DNA from 2 places in the Variovorax nitratireducens genome. Region 1 is predicted to be linked to the other one. Evidence: riboswitches for the same ligand, from Rfam matches in the RefSeq annotation. Region 1 holds a riboswitch; the other holds the start of a gene.
The links. A riboswitch is a leader RNA that binds a small molecule or an ion and turns the genes downstream of it on or off. The one in region 1 is predicted to bind glycine.
Positions count from the first base shown of each region.

Region 2: another riboswitch for glycine. It lies ahead of ACSFA8_RS00325 (D-amino acid dehydrogenase); the one in region 1 lies ahead of gcvT (glycine cleavage system aminomethyltransferase GcvT).

Region 1 is NZ_JBPJZO010000011.1:58,108-67,340, forward strand. It holds gene ACSFA8_RS21780 (Crp/Fnr family transcriptional regulator) at 1-798, shown strand, start outside; gene ACSFA8_RS21785 (hypothetical protein) at 777-1,187, opposite strand; gene gcvP (aminomethyl-transferring glycine dehydrogenase) at 1,509-4,409, opposite strand; gene gcvH (glycine cleavage system protein GcvH) at 4,537-4,908, opposite strand; gene gcvT (glycine cleavage system aminomethyltransferase GcvT) at 4,950-6,119, opposite strand; glycine riboswitch at 6,165-6,265, opposite strand; glycine riboswitch at 6,278-6,368, opposite strand; gene ACSFA8_RS21805 (hypothetical protein) at 6,401-6,910, opposite strand; gene ACSFA8_RS21810 (LysR family transcriptional regulator) at 6,990-7,901, opposite strand; gene ACSFA8_RS21815 (amidase) at 8,018-9,233, shown strand, end outside.
Region 2 is NZ_JBPJZO010000001.1:61,035-70,267, reverse strand. It holds gene ACSFA8_RS00345 (phosphatase PAP2 family protein) at 144-815, opposite strand; gene ACSFA8_RS00340 (MFS transporter) at 815-2,755, opposite strand; gene ACSFA8_RS00335 (hypothetical protein) at 2,814-3,683, opposite strand; gene ACSFA8_RS00330 (helix-turn-helix domain-containing protein) at 3,807-4,538, shown strand; glycine riboswitch at 4,548-4,636, shown strand; glycine riboswitch at 4,655-4,760, shown strand; gene ACSFA8_RS00325 (D-amino acid dehydrogenase) at 4,786-6,054, shown strand; gene ACSFA8_RS00320 (FIST signal transduction protein) at 6,153-7,430, opposite strand; gene ACSFA8_RS00315 (PhaM family polyhydroxyalkanoate granule multifunctional regulatory protein) at 7,467-8,201, opposite strand; gene ACSFA8_RS00310 (copper chaperone PCu(A)C) at 8,271-8,771, opposite strand; gene ACSFA8_RS00305 (TonB-dependent receptor) at 8,796-9,233, opposite strand, start outside.

The DNA of each region.
Region 1 (9,233 bases):
CGGGATAGGGAACATACTGTCCGAACCGATCGGAACTGCGCACGCAGGCAGGGCGGTCGGTGCGAGCCGCATCATCCGAGCGGCAGCAACCTGACGACTGCCTATCTGGCTAATGTCGAGAATCAGCTGATCGCACGACTTCCCCGCAAGGATCGATTGAACATCCTGTCGGTGTGCGAACCGACCGAACTGGTCCTCGCGAAAGTGCTTTGCGAGCCCGGCGAGCCGACCCGCCATGTCTACTTTCCGAAAGACGGATTCATTTCGCTGGTGGCGCGCACCGAGGGTGGTGCCGGCGTGGAGGTCGGCATGGTGGGGCGCGAAGGCATGCTCGGCGCGCAGCTCGTGCTCGGCGTCACGAAGGCGCCACTGCATGGGTTGGTTCAGGGTGCTGGCGCGGCGTGGCGCATCACCGCACGCGACTTCCGCAAAGAGCTGCTGCGAAGTGCGCCCCTGCAACGCAGTTTGCACCGATACGTCCATGTGTTGATGGCCCAGTTGGCGGCATCTGCCGCCTGCCTGCGCTTCCACCAGGTCGGCCCGCGTCTCGCGCGCTGGCTCTTGATGAGCCAGGATCGCGCACACGCCGACCATTTCCATATCACCCACGAGTTCCTTGCGTACATGCTGGGTGTTCGTCGCGTGGGCATCACCACGGCCGCCAGCGCATTGCAGCGCGGCGGGCTGATCGAATACCACCGCGGCGAGATGTCCGTGCTTGACCGTCATGGGCTCGAAGAGGCCGCGTGCAGTTGCTACGCCGCCGACCGCAAGGGCTACGCCGACATCTTGGGCTGACAGACGATGTCTGGTTGGGTCGCCGGGGCGCGGGTTGTTGCGTCGGCCCGTTCGCACGCCAGCGCTGCATGCAGTTGTTCGAGCGCCTCCACGCACTCGAGCACGACGGCTCGCATGTCGGCAACGGTCTTGTGCTCTGGCGACGCGCACAAGGTCAGCGCCGGCTGCGCGGTGCGCCGCATCCGTGCCGTAACCGCGAGGAAGAGAGCATCCCAGTCTTCGGGATCCATGGCCGGAGAGATCGCACGCGGGGGGACGATTGGCGGTGTGGCGTCGTCGGCCTTGAGTGGACGACCGAAGGGCAGGGCACCGACCTTCGCCAGGCTCAGAACCAATTTTGCCGCTCCTGCCTTGCCCGAAGCAGTGAGCAATGGAAAGGTATGGATCATCGCGGTTTCCTCTCGCTCAGGTCGACAGGTTGCAGATGGTTTGTCTGCCGGCTGGCGCAGATCCGTTCGAGATGCTGCGTCGGCTTGCCTTCTTATACGACGGTGAAGTGGGCCGGTCTGTGCGCCACCGCACGCTCTCCAGCGTTGATCGGAGCGCTGAGGTTCCGGGGCGGGATCAGGGCGGCGGGGCACGCTGCTCCGCGAATGTCCCCCGGGCTTCGCCCTCCTCCTTTATTTCGCTGCGCAGCGTGCCCCGCCGCCCTGATCCTGGACGCGGCGTGACCGTCTCGCGCTGGTCACCGCCAGCGGCCTACCCCGGCATCAGACCGTCTCGTAATCGCTCACAGGCAAGCAGCTGCAGAACAGGTTGCGGTCGCCATACACGTTGTCGACCCGACCCACCGGCGACCAGTACTTGGCCTGCTTGAGCGAGGCCAGCGGGAACGCGCCGAGTTCGCGCGAATAGGGGTGGGCCCATTCGGCGCCGAGCAGGCTGGCCGCGGTGTGCGGCGCATGCCGGAGCGGGTTGTCGTCCGCCGGCCAGACACCTTCCTCGATGCGGCGGATCTCGCCGCGGATCGCGATCATCGCGTCGATGAAGCGGTCGAGTTCGGCCAATGGCTCGCTCTCGGTCGGCTCCACCATCAGCGTGCCCGGCACCGGAAAGCTCAGTGTCGGCGCATGGAAGCCGTAGTCGATCAGGCGCTTGGCCACATCCTCCGCGGTGACGCCGCAGGCCTCCTTGATCGGACGCAGATCCAGGATGCACTCGTGCGCCACATGGCCGTTGGCGCTGGCGTAGAGCGTGGGGTAGTGGTCTTTCAGGCGCGCGCTGATGTAGTTGGCGCTCAGGATCGCGGTTTCGGTGGCGGCCTGCAGGCCCTCCGCGCCCATCATGCGGCAGTACATCCAGCTGATCGGCAGCACGGCCGCGTTGCCAAGAGGCGCCGCGGACACCGCGCCGACGCCGTGCGACGCGACGCCGGCCGTGGCGTGGCCGGGCAGAAAGGGCACCAGGTCTTCCACCACGCACACCGGGCCGACACCCGGGCCGCCGCCGCCGTGCGGAATGCAGAAGGTCTTGTGCAGGTTCAGGTGGCTCACGTCGCCGCCGAACTCGCCCGGCGCCGCCACGCCGACCAGCGCATTCATGTTGGCGCCGTCCACATACACGCGGCCGCCGTGCGAATGCACGAGCTCGCAGAGCGCCTTGACGCCGGTCTCGAACACGCCGTGCGTGCTGGGGTAGGTGATCATCACCGCGGCCAGCTTGTCGCTGTGCTTTTCGCAGGCGCGCTTCAGGTCGTCGAGGTCGACATTGCCCTGCGCGTCGCAGGCCGTCACCACCACCTGCATGCCGACCATCTGGGCGCTCGCCGGGTTGGTGCCGTGGGCCGACGAAGGGATCAGGCAGATGTTGCGTCGCTCTTCTCCGCGCGAGGCGTGGAAAGCCTTGATCGCGAGCAGGCCCGCGTACTCGCCCTGCGAGCCGGCGTTGGGTTGCAGGCTGATGCCGGCGTAGCCGGTGGCTTCGCAGAGCCAGTTGCGCAGTTGCTGGTCGAGCTCGGCATAGCCCTTGAGCTGGTCGGCCGGTGCAAACGGATGAATGTTCGCGAACTCCGGCCAGGTGATCGGGATCATCTCGCTCGTGGCATTGAGCTTCATGGTGCAGCTGCCCAGCGGGATCATGCTGCGGTCGAGTGCCAGATCCTTGTCCGAGAGGCTGCGGATGTAGCGCAGCATCGCGGTTTCGCTCTTGTGCGTGTTGAACACCGGATGCGTCAGAAACGCGCTGGTGCGGCGCAGGTCGGCGGGGATGCGCGGCATGGCCTTGTCGGCCAGTTGCTCGAAGCGCGGCATCGGCGTGCCGTGCGGCACGAACAGGGCCCACAGCGTTTCGATGTCGCTGCGTGTTGTGGTTTCGTCGAGCGAGATGCCCAGGTGCGTCTGCAGCCGGTGCCGCAGGTTGACGCTGGCGGCGTGCGCGCGGTCGAGGATGGTCTGCGTGTCGTCGCCGCTTTTCACGGTGAGCGAGTCGAAGGCGGTGCTGTTGACCAGCTCGCGGCCCATCTGCTCCAGCCCCTGCGCCAGGATCGCGGTGAGCGCCGCAACGCGCTGCGCGATGCGCGTGAGCCCCTGCGGGCCGTGGTAGACCGCATACATGCTGGCAACCACCGCGGGCAGCACCTGCGCCGTGCAGATGTTCGACGTGGCCTTTTCGCGGCGGATGTGCTGCTCGCGCGTCTGCAGCGCAAGGCGGTAGGCCGGCGCACCGTGCACGTCGACGCTCACACCCACCAGTCGGCCCGGCAGCGAACGCTTGAATGCATCGCGGCAGGCCAGGTAAGCCGCATGCGGGCCGCCATTGCACATCGGCATGCCGAAGCGCTGCGTGGTGCCGCAGACGATGTCGGCGTCCCATTCGCCCGGCGGCGCGAGCAGGGTCAGCGCGAGCAGGTCGGCGGCGACGCAGAGCGCTGCGCCGATCGCGTGGGCATGGCCGGCCAGCGGCCGCAGGTCGTGCACCTGGCCGGTGGTGCCGGGGTACTGCGCGAGGGCACCGAAGAATTCGCCGCTCGCCATCAGGTGCGGCAGGGTTTCGGCAGCGGTGCTGACCTTGATCTCGATGCCCAGCGGCGCGGCGCGCGTGCGCAGCACTTCGATGGTCTGCGGGTGGCAGTCGCCCGCCACCAGGAACACATTGCTCTTGTTCTTGACGCTGCGCTTGGCGAGCGTCATGGCCTCGGCGGCGGCAGTGGCCTCGTCGAGCATCGAGGCGTTGGCGATCGCCATGCCGGTCAGGTCGCACACCATGGTCTGGAAGTTCAGCAGCGCTTCCATGCGGCCCTGCGAAATCTCGGCCTGGTAGGGCGTGTAGGCGGTGTACCAGGCCGGGTTCTCGAGCACGTTACGCAGGATCACGCCGGGCGTGTGGGTGCCGTAGTAGCCCTGGCCGATGAAGTTGCGCGCGACCTTGTTCTTCGCAGCCATGGCCTTGAGCTCGGCGAGCGCACCGGCCTCGGAAACCGGTGCCGGCAGGTTCATCGGCTTCGCGCGCCGGATCGCTGCCGGCACGATGCCGTCGATCAGTTCCTTGCGCGTGACCGAGCCGATGACCGGCAGCATGCGCGCCTCGTCCGCGGCCTCGATGCCGATGTGGCGCGCGATGAATTCATCGGCATTCTCGAGTTCGTGCAGGGAGGGCAAAGTCTGGATAGGCATGGCAATGAGTGTTGGCGTACCGGTTTTAAAGTGAAACACAGCGGAACCGGCTTTGCCGGGCTGCTGGTGTTGCCCCCGGCAGGGGGTTGGCGAAGCGACACGAAGTGCGCGAAGACTGGGGGCGAGCTCAGCTCTCGGCGAATTTGTCGTAGGTGGTTGCGTCCATCAGCGCGTCGAGCTGCAGCGCATCGCTGAGCTTGACCTTGAAGAACCAGCCAGCCGCGAGCGGGTCGCTGTTGGCGAGCGACGGGTCGGCGCGCAGCGCCTCGTTGACTTCGGTGATCTCGCCCGACACCGGCATGAACACATCGGCTGCGGCCTTGACCGACTCGACCACGCCGGCAACTTCGCCCTGCGCGAAGGTCTTGCCGACTTCGGGCAGGTCGACGAACACCACGTCGCCCAGGGCATCCTGTGCATGCACGGTGATGCCGACGGTGGCGGCGTCGCTGCCGGTGGATTCGACCCACTCGTGGTCTTTGGTGTATTTGACGGTCATCGAAAAGCTCCTGAAGAAAGATGGATGCAAGAAAGTTTTTTTCAGCCGCGAAAGTACCGGGTGGGCACGAACGGCATCGTGGTCACCTCCATCGGCACGGGCTTGCCGCGCACGATGGCCTGCATGCGCGTGCCGGGAGCCGAGAACGCAGTGGCCACATAGCCCATCGCGACCGGCCGGTCGGCGGTCGGGCCGAGCAGGCCGCTGGTGACCTGCCCGATCGGGTGGCCTTCGAAGGATTCGAGCGGCGAGCCGTCGCGCACCGGCACGCGCTCCAGCGCGACCAGGCCGACCCGCTTGCGCGTCAGCGTCTTGTGATCCGTGGTGCCGGCCGCTCCAGTGCTGGCCACCGCCAGCTGCGCCAGCACTTTCTCGGCGCCCGGAAAACCGCCTGCGCGCGCGCCGCCGGCCCGGCGCACCTTCTGCATCGCCCAGTTGAGCGAGGCCTCGACCGGCGTGGTGGTGGTGTCGATGTCGCTGCCATAGAGGCAGAGGCCGGCCTCCAGCCGCAGCGAGTTGCGCGCGCCCAGGCCGATCGGCTTGACCGCCGGTTGCGCGAGCAGCAGCCGCGCCAGCGCCTCGGCGTCGGCGGCCGCGACGGAGATCTCGAAGCCGTCCTCCCCCGTGTAGCCGCTGCGCGTGACGAAGGCATCGATGCCGCCGATCTTCACGCTGCCGCCCGTCATGAACACGAAGCGCTCGATGCCGGGCGACAGGGCCGAAAGCAGGGCCGCCGCCTGCGGGCCCTGCAGCGCCAGCAGCGCATGGTCGGGCAGCGGCTGCACCGCGCAGCGCGCGCCGATCTTCGCCGTGATGTGGGCGATATCGTCGACCTTGCAGGCGCCGTTGACGATCACGAAGAGCGAATCGTCGCGCTCCCGGAAGAACATCAGGTCGTCGAGGATGCCGCCCGCGTCGTTCAGCAGCAGGCCGTAGCGCTGCTTGCCGACCGGCAGATCGATCACGTCGACCGGCATCAGGCTCTCGAACGCGGCGGCTGCGTCCGGGCCACTGAGCCGCAACTGGCCCATGTGCGAGATGTCGAACAGGCCGGCCGCATCGCGCGTGTGCCTGTGCTCGGCCATCAGGCCGGCCGGGTACTGCACCGGCATCGAATAGCCCGCGAAGGGCACCATGCGGGCGCCAAGCTCGACGTGGAGGCCGTGGAGCGGGGTCTTCAGAAGCGTTGCGTTGTCGGACGGAGCGGCCATGGGGTTTTCATTGGGGCAGTCGAATTCCATGGCGCGACGCCATGGGCCACCCCTGCTGTCCCTGGTACCTGAGAGATTCGCCCCACGATCGGGGTTTGCTCCTTCGGTGGGCCGACGCGGATCGGCCTCTCTCCAGCAAGGAAACGCCCGATTGCGCGAGCGTCTTGTCAGTCCTTTTGCCTGAGCGTTCGGAGGGTTCCTGCGCCTTCGGCGGCCCCGGCTGGCGGGGCGCTCTCCTGACCCTGGCGAGTGTAGTGGATCGCGAAGCGAGGGGTTTCGCGTCAGTGCACGAATTCGGCCGGCGGCAGCAGCCGGTCGATGCGCTCCCGCAGCGATTCGGCGCGCTCCGCGCCGGCGGTCTTCTCGACCTCGGCGAGCATCAGTGCGGCGATGGCCAGCATCGCCTCGCGGTCGCGGGCTTCGCGCAGGGCGTCGCGCATCTGCAGCGCGAACCCGGGGTCGCGCCGCACGAACATGCGCTCGCAGATGTCGAACAGGAACATGCGCGTGGTGGCCAGCGAGCGCTTGCCGTCGAATGTGTCGGCCGCGGCCGCGGGGCGGATCGGCTCGGCCGCGGGTTGCGCGGCGGCCGGCGGCTCGTGCAGGTAGCCGCGCTGCGCCAGGGCCCGGATCGCGTCCCTGGCCTCGCCCCGGTTGGGGAACAGGGGGCTGAAGTCGGTCAGCGAACGCCGGCCGTCAGCCATCAGCAGCAGCGCGCGCTCGCGCTGGCTCAGGGTGCGCTGGCCGCCTTGCAGCTCGTCGCGCGCCTTGTCGGTTTTGGTGGGAAACATGGCAGGCGGCTCTTTCGGAAATGGAAGGCCGCAGCATGGCGCCCGCTGGTTACATCTTCGTGAACCGCCGGCGCCGCGATCACGCGGGCGGCGACAGTTGCGCACGCAAATACTCGAGGAACGCGACGATGCCCTGCGGCAAGGTGCGCCCGGCCAGGGTCTGCACCTCGATCGCGCGGCCGTTCATGCCGCGCTCGCGGATCGGCGCCGCATGCAGCTCGCCGCGCCGCACGCGGTCGCGCACCGTCACCTCACCCGATATCGACAGCCCGCCGCCGTGCAGCACGAAGTTGGTGAGCGACTCGAAATGGTCGCTGACCAGCACCGGGTCGAACACCAGGCGGCGCTGGCTGCAGCCGATGTCGAACAACTGGCGCACGGTGTTGTCGCGCTCGGGCAGGGCGATCGGGTGCGGGTGCATCTGCGTCAGCGTGACCGTGGGAAAGCGCGCCAGTGCGTGGTCGGGCCGCATGATGGCGTACACCGGCGCCACCTGCATGTGCTGCACGTGGATGTCGCGTTCGGCGGCGCGGCTGTAGGTGAGGCCGATGTCCACGTCGCCGTTGAGGACGGCGGTGGTCACCTGGGCGGGAGCGACCACCCGCAGGTGAAACAGGATGCCCGGGTAGTTTGCGCGGAATCCGGCCATCACCCGCGGCAGGAACTCGATCGCGAAGCCCGACGAACTGCCCAGGCGCACCAACCCGCGCCGCAGCCCCTGCAGCGCCTGGATGTCTGACACCACGCGGTCGGCTTCCATGGCGCCTCGGCGCGCATGCGCGGCCAGCAGTTCCCCGGCCGCACTGGGCGACATGCCGCGCGCGTGGCGCTCGAACAGCGGTACGCCCAGCAGTTCTTCCAGCGCCGCGACCTGCCGGCTCACCGCCGAGGGTGACACGCTGAGCCGCCCGGCGGCTTCGCTGACCGAGCCGCTGCGCACGACCTCGAGAAAGTAGCGCAGGGCGGTGTCCTGAAGTCGGCTGGAACGCATCGAAGGCCCTCGGAGGTTTGCGTAAAACGCAAAGGTACCTGAAACAAACGGCGATTGTCGTCAAGCTGGCGGCAGCTTATTCTGGCTCCATCCCGTCACATTTCCCTTGGAAACGCATGCAGATTTCCCCCTCCGCCCCAGTTGCGGCCCGCGCATCGGGCATCGTGGATCTCACGGCCACCGCGCTGTCGCGCGCCATCCATGCCCGCAAGGTCTCGTGCGTGGAAGTGCTCGATGCGTTCCTGGCGCAGATCGACCGCTTCAATCCAGTGGTCAATGCCATCGTGGCCGCTGCCGACCGCGAGACGCTGCACGCCCAGGCCGTGCAGCGCGACGCGCAGCTGGCGCAGGGCCGCAGCCTCGGCCCGCTGCACGGATTTCCGCAGGCGCCCAAGGACATCATGCCGGTGGCCGGCATGGTCACAACCCGGGGCTCGCCGATCTTCCGCGGTCAGGTTACGCCGGCCGATGCGGTGGTGTTCGAGCGCATGCGCGCGGGCGGCGCGCTGTTCGTCGGGCGCACCAACACGCCGGAGTTCGGCCTGGGCGGCCACACCTACAACCCGGTGTACGGCGCCACGCGCAACGCCTTCGACCCGGCGCGCTCGGCGGGCGGCAGCAGCGGCGGCGCGGGCGTGGCGGTGGCACTGCGCATGCTGCCGGTGGCCGACGGCTCCGACATGATGGGCTCGCTGCGCACGCCGGCGGCCTTCAACAACGTGTATGGCCTGCGCACCTCCATCGGCTGCGTGCCGCACGGGCCGACCGAGGAGGTGTTCTTCCAGCAGTTCAGCGTGGCCGGGCCGATGGCACGCGACATTCCCGACTTGGCGATGCTGCTGTCGGTGCAGGCTGGTTTCGACGCGCGCCTTCCGCTCACGCATCGGCACGCCGAGGGCGTCGACTTCCTGAAGCAGCCGCTGGCGCGCGATTTCCGTGGCATGCGCATCGGCTGGCTCGGCGACCTGGGCGGCCACCTGCCGACCGAGCCAGGCGTGCTCGACACCTGCACGCAGGCGCTGCGGCATTTCGAGGCGGTGGGCTGCACGGTCGAGGCGGTGCTGCCGCGGTTCGACCTGGAGCAGATGTGGCGAGCCTGGATCGACCTGCGCAGCTTCGCCGTGGCGGGCGCCAACGCGGGGCTTTACCGCGACGCCGCGACGCGCGGGCTGCTCAAGCCCGAGGCGGTGTGGGAGATCGAGCGCGGCCTGCAACTAAGTGGCATGCAGGTGTACGACGCCGCGCGCACGCGCTCGGCCTGGTACCAGGTGCTGCACGGCCTGTTCGCGCAGTACGACTTCCTGGTGATGCCCTCGGCACAGGTGTTCCCCT
Region 2 (9,233 bases), on a different contig from region 1:
AACGGGTTTGCATGGTGGGCCTCGCGGCGTGTTGAAGGTGTGCGAATGATGTGGCGCACCCGCTCCAAAAGCCTCTCAATACTGCACCAGTGGCGACTCGATGCTCTCGAGGTATCGCATTTCGATACCAACCTATCCCAACGCTACCCGGGTCGCCGGAGCAGATCTTCGCGCGTATAGGCCCGCTCCACACCGGCCAGACGTATCGCCACCAATTCCAGCGCGCTCTGGGTCGGCGCCGGGGTGCCGGGTTTGAGCAAGGTCAGCGGCACCAGCAGGCTCAGCCCAACCAGCAGCCCCGGGATGCGCGAGTGCGGGCGCCCGCGCTGCAACACCAGAAAGCTGGCGCTGACCGCCACGCCGAGCAGGTAGCCGGCCGCCACTTCCGACCCCGAATGCGCAAACAACGCCAACCGTGACGCGCCGATGGCTGCGGCCAGGGCCCAACCGGTGAGCACGGCTGCGACGCGTACGCGATGGCTCTGGCGGCTGGCAATCAGCCACAGCGCGACCGGCCAGACGCTCGCGGAGATCGCAGTGTGGCCGCTGAAGCCGGTGAAATTGAAGCGCGCGCTGCCGATGCCCCAGCCCATGAAGGCCAGCTTGGAGATCAGGATCGCCGTGCTGCCGCAGCCGAACACGAGCACCCACAGCGCCGCCGTCGGCCAGGTACGCCGCGCCAGCGCGAGCCACACCGTGATGGATACCGCCGCCGGCAGCAGCAGGCCGCTGTCGCCGAGCCAGGTCAAGGCGTGCCAGAACGACTCCGGCACCGACGCGATGACTTGCCACAGAGCGTGGCGCAGAGACGCCATCAGCTCACGAGCAGCGCATGCACGCGTTGTCGCAACGCGTCGGGTTGCACTTCGGCCGGCGGAACCTCACCCCCCACGTGCAGGCCGACGCTGCTGAAGAAACCGCGGCGAAACGGCCTGGCCATCGCGATGTTCTTGTCGCCGCGCCTTTCGATGCGGCTGAAGTACGAGCCCCAGAGGTTGCTCAGCGCCATGGGAATCACCGGCGCCTCGATACCCTGGCTGCGCGCACTGTCGACGATCTTCATGACACCGCCCTTGAACGGCTGCAATTCGCCGTCGCGCGTCAGGGCGCCCTCGGGAAAGATCGCGAGCAGATCGCCTTCGCGCAGCACCTGCACGGCCTGCGCAAAGGCGGCTTCATAGGCGGCGGGGTCTTCTTTCTGCGGCGCGATCGGAATCGCCTTGGCCAGCTTGAACAGCCAGCCCAGCACCGGCACCCGGAAGATCTGATGGTCCATGATGAAACGGATCGGCCGCGGGCTCGCCGCCATCAGCAGCACCGCGTCGACGAAGCTCACGTGGTTGGAGATCAGGATGGCCGCCCCCTCTGCCGGAATGTGCTGTTCGCCACGCACCTTGAAGCGATAAACGAAGTGCGACAGCACCCACGAAACGAAGCGCAGCAGGTATTCCGGCACCAGCATGAAGATGTAGAACGCCACCACCGCGTTGGCGATCCCGGTGAACAGGAAGATCTGCGGAATGGTGAAGCCGGCGCCGAGCAGCGCACCGGCGATGACCGAACTGCCGATCATGAAGAGGGCATTGAGGATGTTGTTGGCGGCGATGATCCGCGCGCGGTGCGTGGGCTGGCTGCGCAGCTGGATGAGCGCATACATCGGCACGCTGTAGAGCCCGGCGAACAGCGACAGCAGCCCGAGATCGGCCATCACGCGCCAGTGCGCCGGCTGCCGCACGAAAGCACCGAGCCCCATCTCGGCCGCTGGCGGCAATGCGCGCGAGGCAAAGTAGAGATCGATGGCAAACACGCTCATGCCGATTGCGCCCAGCGGCACCAGGCCGATCTCGACCTGGCGGCGCGACAGCGTTTCGCAGAGCAGCGAACCGATGCCGATGCCGACCGAGAACACCACCAGCAACAGCGAAGCCACCTGTTCGTTGCCGTGCAGCACCTCCTTGGCGAAGCTCGGGAACTGGCTCAGGAACACCGCGCCGAAGAACCACATCCACGAGATGCCGAGCAGCGAACGGAACACCACGATGTTGCCGTGCGCCAGCTTCAGGTTGCGCCACGTCTCGCTGAAAGGGTTCCAGTTGATGACCAGGCCCGGATCGGTGGCCGGTGCGGGCGGGATGGCCTGCGCGACGCCGCGGCCGACCAGTGCAAGCAGCACGCATGCCACCGCCACCGTGGTGTGTCCGATGCCCGGCATCGCAACCAGCAGCCCGCCCGCCACCTGCCCCAGCAGGATCGCGACGAAGGTGCCCATCTCGACCATGCCGTTGCCGCCGGTGAGCTCGCGCGCATCGAGCACCTGCGGCAGGTAGGCGAACTTGACCGGCCCGAACAGAGTGGAATGCAGCCCCATGAGAAACACGCAGCCCAGCAATACCGCCGCATCGGCACGGACGAAGCCCCAGGCCGCGAGCAGCATGATCGCGATCTCGAGGTTCTTGACGAAGCGGATCATCTTCGTCTTGTCGAACTTGTCGGTGAGCTGGCCGGCCGTCGCCGAGAACAACAGGAAGGGCAGGATGAACAGCGCGCCGATCGCCAGCCCCGCCATTGCCGGCGGCATCCAGCTCAACTGGAGCTGGTAGGTCACCATCACAGTGAAGGCGAACTTGAACAGGTTGTCGTTAGCCGCGCCGGCGAACTGTGTCCAGAAGAACGGCGCGAAACGCCGCTGGCCGAGCAACGCAAACTGGTTGGCATGCGCTTCGGTGGCGGGGGCAGCGGCAGTCGTTGTTGTCATGAATCGTTGTGCCTCGTGGTGCCTCGACATGGCCGGGACGGCGTTCGCAGCGCGGCCTTCACGCCGTAGCGGTCGGTGCGCCCGGATTGTGCCGCAGGAGCGTGTGGCGCTCTGCCGTGCGCAGCGTCAGCAGCACCGGGAGCGCTGCCAGGGCAGCGGTCAGGTGCTTGAGGCTGTGGCCCGACACCAGCTGCGCGGTGGCCTCGTAGACCGCACCGTCGGCCATCTCGAACAGCTTTGCCGTCGCGTAGAAGAAGATCACCCAGCCGAGCCGCAGGCCCCACGCGCCGGCTACCGGTCGCAGCAACGCCAGCCCAAGCACCAGCAGCATGCCGCCGAACTGCACCACCGCCCAGGGCATCACGTTGCGCGTCTCGTGGTAGACCGCCACCGCCAGCAGACCGGCGGCCAGCGTGAACCAGGCGGCCGGCCAGCCGGCACGGTGGCTGACCCGCTCGCACACGGCCATGCCGATGAGACCTGCAAACGCCACCGCCATGCCGGCGCGATCCGCGGCAAGGCGCAGCGCATCGGGCTGGAGGTGATAGAAGACCGACCCCGCTGCGGTGAGGATCAAGCCCGCGAAGAACAGCCAGGCGCAGTCGAGCGCGTCGATCGGCGGCTCGACCAGCGCGTGGGGGCGCGTCGGCATCGCGGCTTGTGCCCGCTCGTGCGCATGGTCGAGCCAGTGCAGCCGGATCAGGCCCCACAGGCCGATCGCGAAGAACGGCAGGTTGCTCAACACATCCATCGCGTTCGGCAGGCCGCGCCATTCGCGGCTGTCGGCCAACAGGGTGCCGCCGCCAGCCCGCGCCGGCAGTTCCGGCCCGAACAGCGCTAGCAGCGTGAACAACACAAGGACGCCGAGCAGGCCGGCCTCACGCGGTTGCAGGCTGGCGAACGGGCGGCGCACGGAGAAGAAATTCATGGCAGGGCTCCGGTAGGTGGTGTGCGGCGGAATGTAGGTTGTCAACCTGGCCCGGGGCATCGAAAATCGATACGGAGCACTTTTTTACGACTTTCAGTATCAAAAAGAGGTACCCAATCCATCATGAGCACCACCGTCGACCTCGTCCTCGCCCTCAAGAACGAACTCAAGAGCGCCCGCATGACCTACGCCGACCTGGCGCGCTCGCTCGACATGGCCGAGTCCAGCGTCAAGCGCATGCTGGCCAAGGGCGACATGCCGCTGTCGCGGGTCGATGCCATCTGCCGCGCGCTCAAGCTCGACTTTGCCGAACTCGCGCGGCGCGTGGCTGATGCCCAGCCGCTGCTGAAGGAACTGACGCACGAGCAGGAGAAAGCCGTGGTCAAGGACAAGAAGCTGCTGCTGGTGGCCATCAACGTGCTGAGCCAGTGGACGCTGGAGCAGATCACGGGCGCCTACCGCATCACCGAGGCCGAATGCATCGTCTGTTTTGCCCAGCTCGACCGGATCGGCATCATCGAGCTGCGGCCGATGAACCGCTACCGCCTCAAGTTGGCCAAGACCTTCCGCTGGCGGCCGCACGGGCCCTTCATGGAGTTCTTTCGCGACAACGTGGTGCTCGACTACTACCGCGGCGGCTTCGACGGCCCGGCCGAAGCGCTGATGCTGGTGCACGGCACCATCAGCCGGGCGCTGGCGCCGTCGTTCCGCGAACGGCTGCAGCGGGTTGCGCAGGACTTCGCGCAACAGCACCAGACCGACCAGAAGATCGCCGAGAAAGACCGCGAGGGCTACACGCTGGTGTTGGGCATGCGCAACTGGGAGTTCGAGGCGTTCACGCGGCTGCGCCGGTAACGGCTAAACTCGGGCTCTGCAGGAGAGCGGGCCGCGCCAAGCGGCCCCACCGAAGGCGCAAACTCCCATGAACGCTCAGGTAAACCGGTCGATCCCGGTTGCGTACTGCACACATTGAAACGCCGTCTGGAGAGCCATCACATCCTGTGATGCACCGAAGGAGCAAGGCCACTGCGGGCGCAGCGGCTGAATCTCTCAGGTACCAAGGACAGGGGGAGCGGCCACCTTCTATCGAAGAGGCTCTTCCATGCGTGTGATCGTTCTCGGCGCCGGCTTGCTCGGCGTCACCTCGGCCTATTACCTCCAGCAACTCGGCCACGAAGTGACCGTGATCGACCGGCAAGCCACGCCGGCCGCCGAAACCAGCTTTGCCAACGGCGGGCAAATATCCGTCAGCCATGCCGAGCCCTGGGCCAACCCGAGCGCGCCGCTCAAGGTGCTGCAATGGCTCGGCAAGGAAGACGCGCCGCTGCTGTTCCGCATCCGCGCCGACAGGCGCCAGTGGCTCTGGGGCCTGCAGTTCCTGCGCGAATGCACGCCGGCCCGCACCCGGCACAACATCGCGCAGATCGTGCGCCTGGGCAGCTACAGCCGCGACATGCTGCAGGCGCTGCGCCGCGAGGCCGGCATCGCGTACCACGAGCGCACCGAAGGCATCCTGCACTTCTACACGACGCAAAAAGAGTTCGACGGCGCGCTCAAGCCGGCCGAACAGATGCGTGCCCTCGGCTGCGAGCGACAGGTGATTTCGGCCGACGAGGCGGTGCGGATCGAGCCCGCGCTGGCCCACATCCGCCCGCAGCTGGCCGGCGCCACCTACACGGCCGAAGACGAGTCGGGCGACGCCAACCGCTTCGCGCGCGAGCTGGTCAAGCTCTGCGAAGCGGCCGGCGTCAGGTTCCTGATGAGCCACACGGTCACTGCGATCCGCGAGGCCGGCGGCAAGATCGAGCACGTCGAGGCAACCGACAGCGAAGGCCGCTTCCAGCGCATCGTGGGCGACGCCTATGTGCTCGCGATGGGCTCGCTGAGTCCGATCTACGCCGCGCCGCTCGGCATCCGCCTGCCGATCTACCCGGCCAAGGGCTACTCGGTGACGATGCCGGTCAAGGACGCCTCGAAGGCGCACCAGGTTTCGCTGACCGACGACGAGTTCAAGCTCGTGTTCTCGCGCTACACCGCCGCCGACGGCGACCGCCTGCGCATCGCCGGAACGGCCGAACTCAATGGCTACGATCGCGACCTGAACCGCGTGCGCTGCGAAGCGATCGTGCGCCGCGTCGAGCAGCTGTTCCCGGGCGCGGGTGATGCCTCGCAGGCCCAGTTCTGGACCGGTCTGCGCCCCGCCACGCCGAGCAACGTGCCACTGATCGGCAAGACGAAGCTGCCCAACTTCTTCCTGAACACCGGCCACGGCACGCTGGGCTGGACGCACTCGTGCGGCTCCGGCAGATCGATCGCGCGCATCGTGAGCGGGCTCGCGCCCGAGGTGGACTTCGCGTTCACGCAGGGCTGAGGCCGCTGCCCTGCTGGCGCCGCTCGCGGCCAGCGCCGCCGATCTGCGCGTGGCCGTGGCCGACGGCCCGGCCGCGCGCGTTGTCGGCCTGAGAAGGCTCAGTCGGAGGTGAACACGGTGAGCACGCCGGTGTAGCCATACAGGTGGTGCCGCGCAATTTCGCCGGCGGCGAAGAAGCCGACCAGCGGCACGTCGCCGAGCGCATGGCGCACGATCTGCAACTCGGCACCTGGTGCGCCGAAGTGCGGGCCACCGCGGCCCGAGCAACTCACGTACACCGCCCCGGCGACGCGGCGCGCCGGGTGCGGCGCGCGCTCGGCCTCGCCGGCTGCGATGGCGGTTGCGGTTTCGAGCGTCTGCTCTTCGGGCTCCAGCTCTTCGCGGATCTCGGCGCAGATGCGCATGAGGTCGGCGCGCGCGGCCTGTGCGCTGCGCCGGCAGAAGCTCATGCGCATGCCGGCTTCGGCCCGGTCGGCGATGGCGACGCCGCGCCGTGCGGGGTCGAGCCCGATGATGTGGCGCACCAGCACGTCGGCGCCAAGGTCGCCGGTGCGGCGCACGCCGTCATTGCCGGCATCGACCAGACCGATCAACGTGGCGCGCACGGCGTCGATGGCTTCCTGCGGTTCGTCGAGCGACACCTTGAGTTCGGCCAGCAGCACGTCGAGCGCGGGTTCGCCGTCGAGCGTGAGCAGCACGTTGCCGTCGGCCTCGGTGATCTCGCGTTCGCGCCCTGCCCCGCCCGCCAGCGGCTGGCAGCCCTGCGTGACGCGCGACACCAGCCGCACGCCCTCGCCGAACACCACGCCCGACAGGCCACCACGGAACACGCCGCCGGCCGCGCCGTGGCCCTTGATGTTGCCGTTGCCGCCGATCGCGAACTGCAGCGCGCCGGCGCGGCCGGACGCGAGCCCGCCGAACAGGTAGCCGGTGTCGGTGCGCACCGCCAGGTCGCCGATGAGTTCGGGCAGGTCGGGAGTTTCGGCGTCGGCATGCACCAGCGCCGTGTGCGCCTCGAAACCGGCCATCTCGGCGCTGCCCAAGGGCGCCACGCCCGAGAACACGCGGTACTGGTCGCTCGGCAGCTCGCACAGCATCAGGCTCAATGCGGGCTCATCGAAGTACTCGGCGTTGTTGGCCGAAACGCCGATGCCGACGGTGCCGGCCCAGTCGGTGACCTCGGGCAGTTCGGCGCCGAGGTGGTCGAGGATCTCCTGCGCATCGGCACCGTAATGGTCGGTGATGTAGAGCAGGCCCAGCGTGGGCGACTGCGCGTATTCGGGCAGCGCCATCTGCGCGCGCAACTGCGCCAGCACCAGGCCGGCAGCCATTCGCCACTGGGGGTGGGTCGCGTGACCGGAGGGAAATAGCTTCATGTCAGTGTCCGATCCTGAAGCCGCGACCGGCGCGGCTCAGCGTCTTTTGGGTGCAGCGCGCTTGGCCGCAGGTTTGGAGGGCGTCTTCTTCGCGGCCGCAGGCTTCTTGCCGCTGGCCACGGAGACGGATTGTTTGACCGCATCGGAAGCCTGATCGACCGCCGATTGCAGCATCGACGGCACCTTGAGGCTGGCGGCATCGCGCAAGGCGCCGCTGGCGATCTGCTCGAACTGCTGCGTCAGCGCGCCCCACCACTGAAGCGGGTCGACCACGCCAGCCGTGGGCGCGGCGGATGCGGCCTTGCCCTTGGTCTTGGTGTCGGGCTCCGGCGCCGGTTCGGGTGCGGGCGCAGCGGGCGTAGGGACGGGCGGCGGCGGTGCCATCTCGGGAGCAGCGGCCACCGGCGCGGCCGCACGGGGCGAGGCCTGCGAGGCCACGGTGGCGGCGCGCGTGAACGAGTTGGCCAGGTCTTCCATGCGCACGTTCATGCCCTTCAGCGTCGAGAGCGTCATCTTCTGCACTTCGAGCGCCTGGATCGTGGCCTTGAGCGCGTTGAGGTTCTGGTCGAGCCAGAACTGCACGGTTTTCAGCTCCTGGATGCGCTTGTCGACTTCTTCCACGCTCAGCGTCGGGGCCACCCAACTCGCAAGGCCCGACAACCCGGGCACGGCGTTGGCCGCGCCGGCGGCACCGCCCGTGGTGAGGTTCTTCAGGAAATCGAAGCCGGGCACGAAGTTGGCAAAGTTGAAAGGTTTGGCCGCGTCGGTCATGGGTTTGTCTCCTGCAGGGTGTTGTTTCGTGGCAGCTTACTCCAAGCACTGCCGGTTTTACCGGCCGAATCAGTGCTTGTGCTCGTGCGCACCGGCAGGCGCCTGCTGCGCGGCCGGCATGCCCACCGGCACATTGAGCGCGAGCGAACTCCTGGTGCCTTTCGCGTCCTCGAACTGCAGCGTGATCGGCACAGTGCTGCCCTTGGTAACGGGTTGCTTCAAGTCCATCAGCATGACGTGATAGCCGCCGGGCTTGAGTTCCACGGTCTGGCGCGCTGGCAGCTCGAGCCCGCCCTTGACGGCGCGCATCCGCATGGTGTCGCCCTCCATCTTCATCTCGTGCACCTCGGCCACGCCGGCCACCGGGGTCTGCACGCCGACCAGCCGTGCGCCCGCGGGCGCAATGAGCTTCATGAAGGCGCCGGTGCCGCTCTGGCCCGGCACGGCGGGCCGAACCCAGGCGTCTTTCACCTCGACCGCAGCGGCCGGACTTGACTGGGCGAAAGTGGCTGTAACGCCCGCCATTGTCAGGAATAGTGCTATTGATTTGAGAGCAATCGAGTGTTTCATGAAGGTTCCTTGAAGAGATGAGAGTCAGAGGTCGAACTTGAGTTCGGCCACGAAGGTGCGCTGCGGGTAGGGATGAAAGGCCCAGTACCGATAGTTGTTGAGGTTGTCGATGCCGACAGCCGCGCTCCATTGCTTGTCGATGCGATAGCGCACGCGGATGTCAGTCACGAAGTACTTGCTGAAGCCGGTGTAGGTGAAGCCGTTCGGGTCGCTGTTGTCGAGCGTGCCGAACTGCTTGCCGCTGTAGCGTGCGCCGAAGGTAAAGGCCCAGTTCGCATCGGGCCTGTAGGTGGCGAGCAGCGCCCCGCGCACCCGCGGCACGCGCGGCTGCTGCGCGCCGACACTCGCCGGAAAGCCGCTGTTGGCCACGATCTTCGAATCGGCCAGCGTCAGGCTGCCGCCCAGTTCCAGCCCCTTGATGCCGGCATCGTAGACATTGGCCGCCAGTTCCAGCCCCTTCGT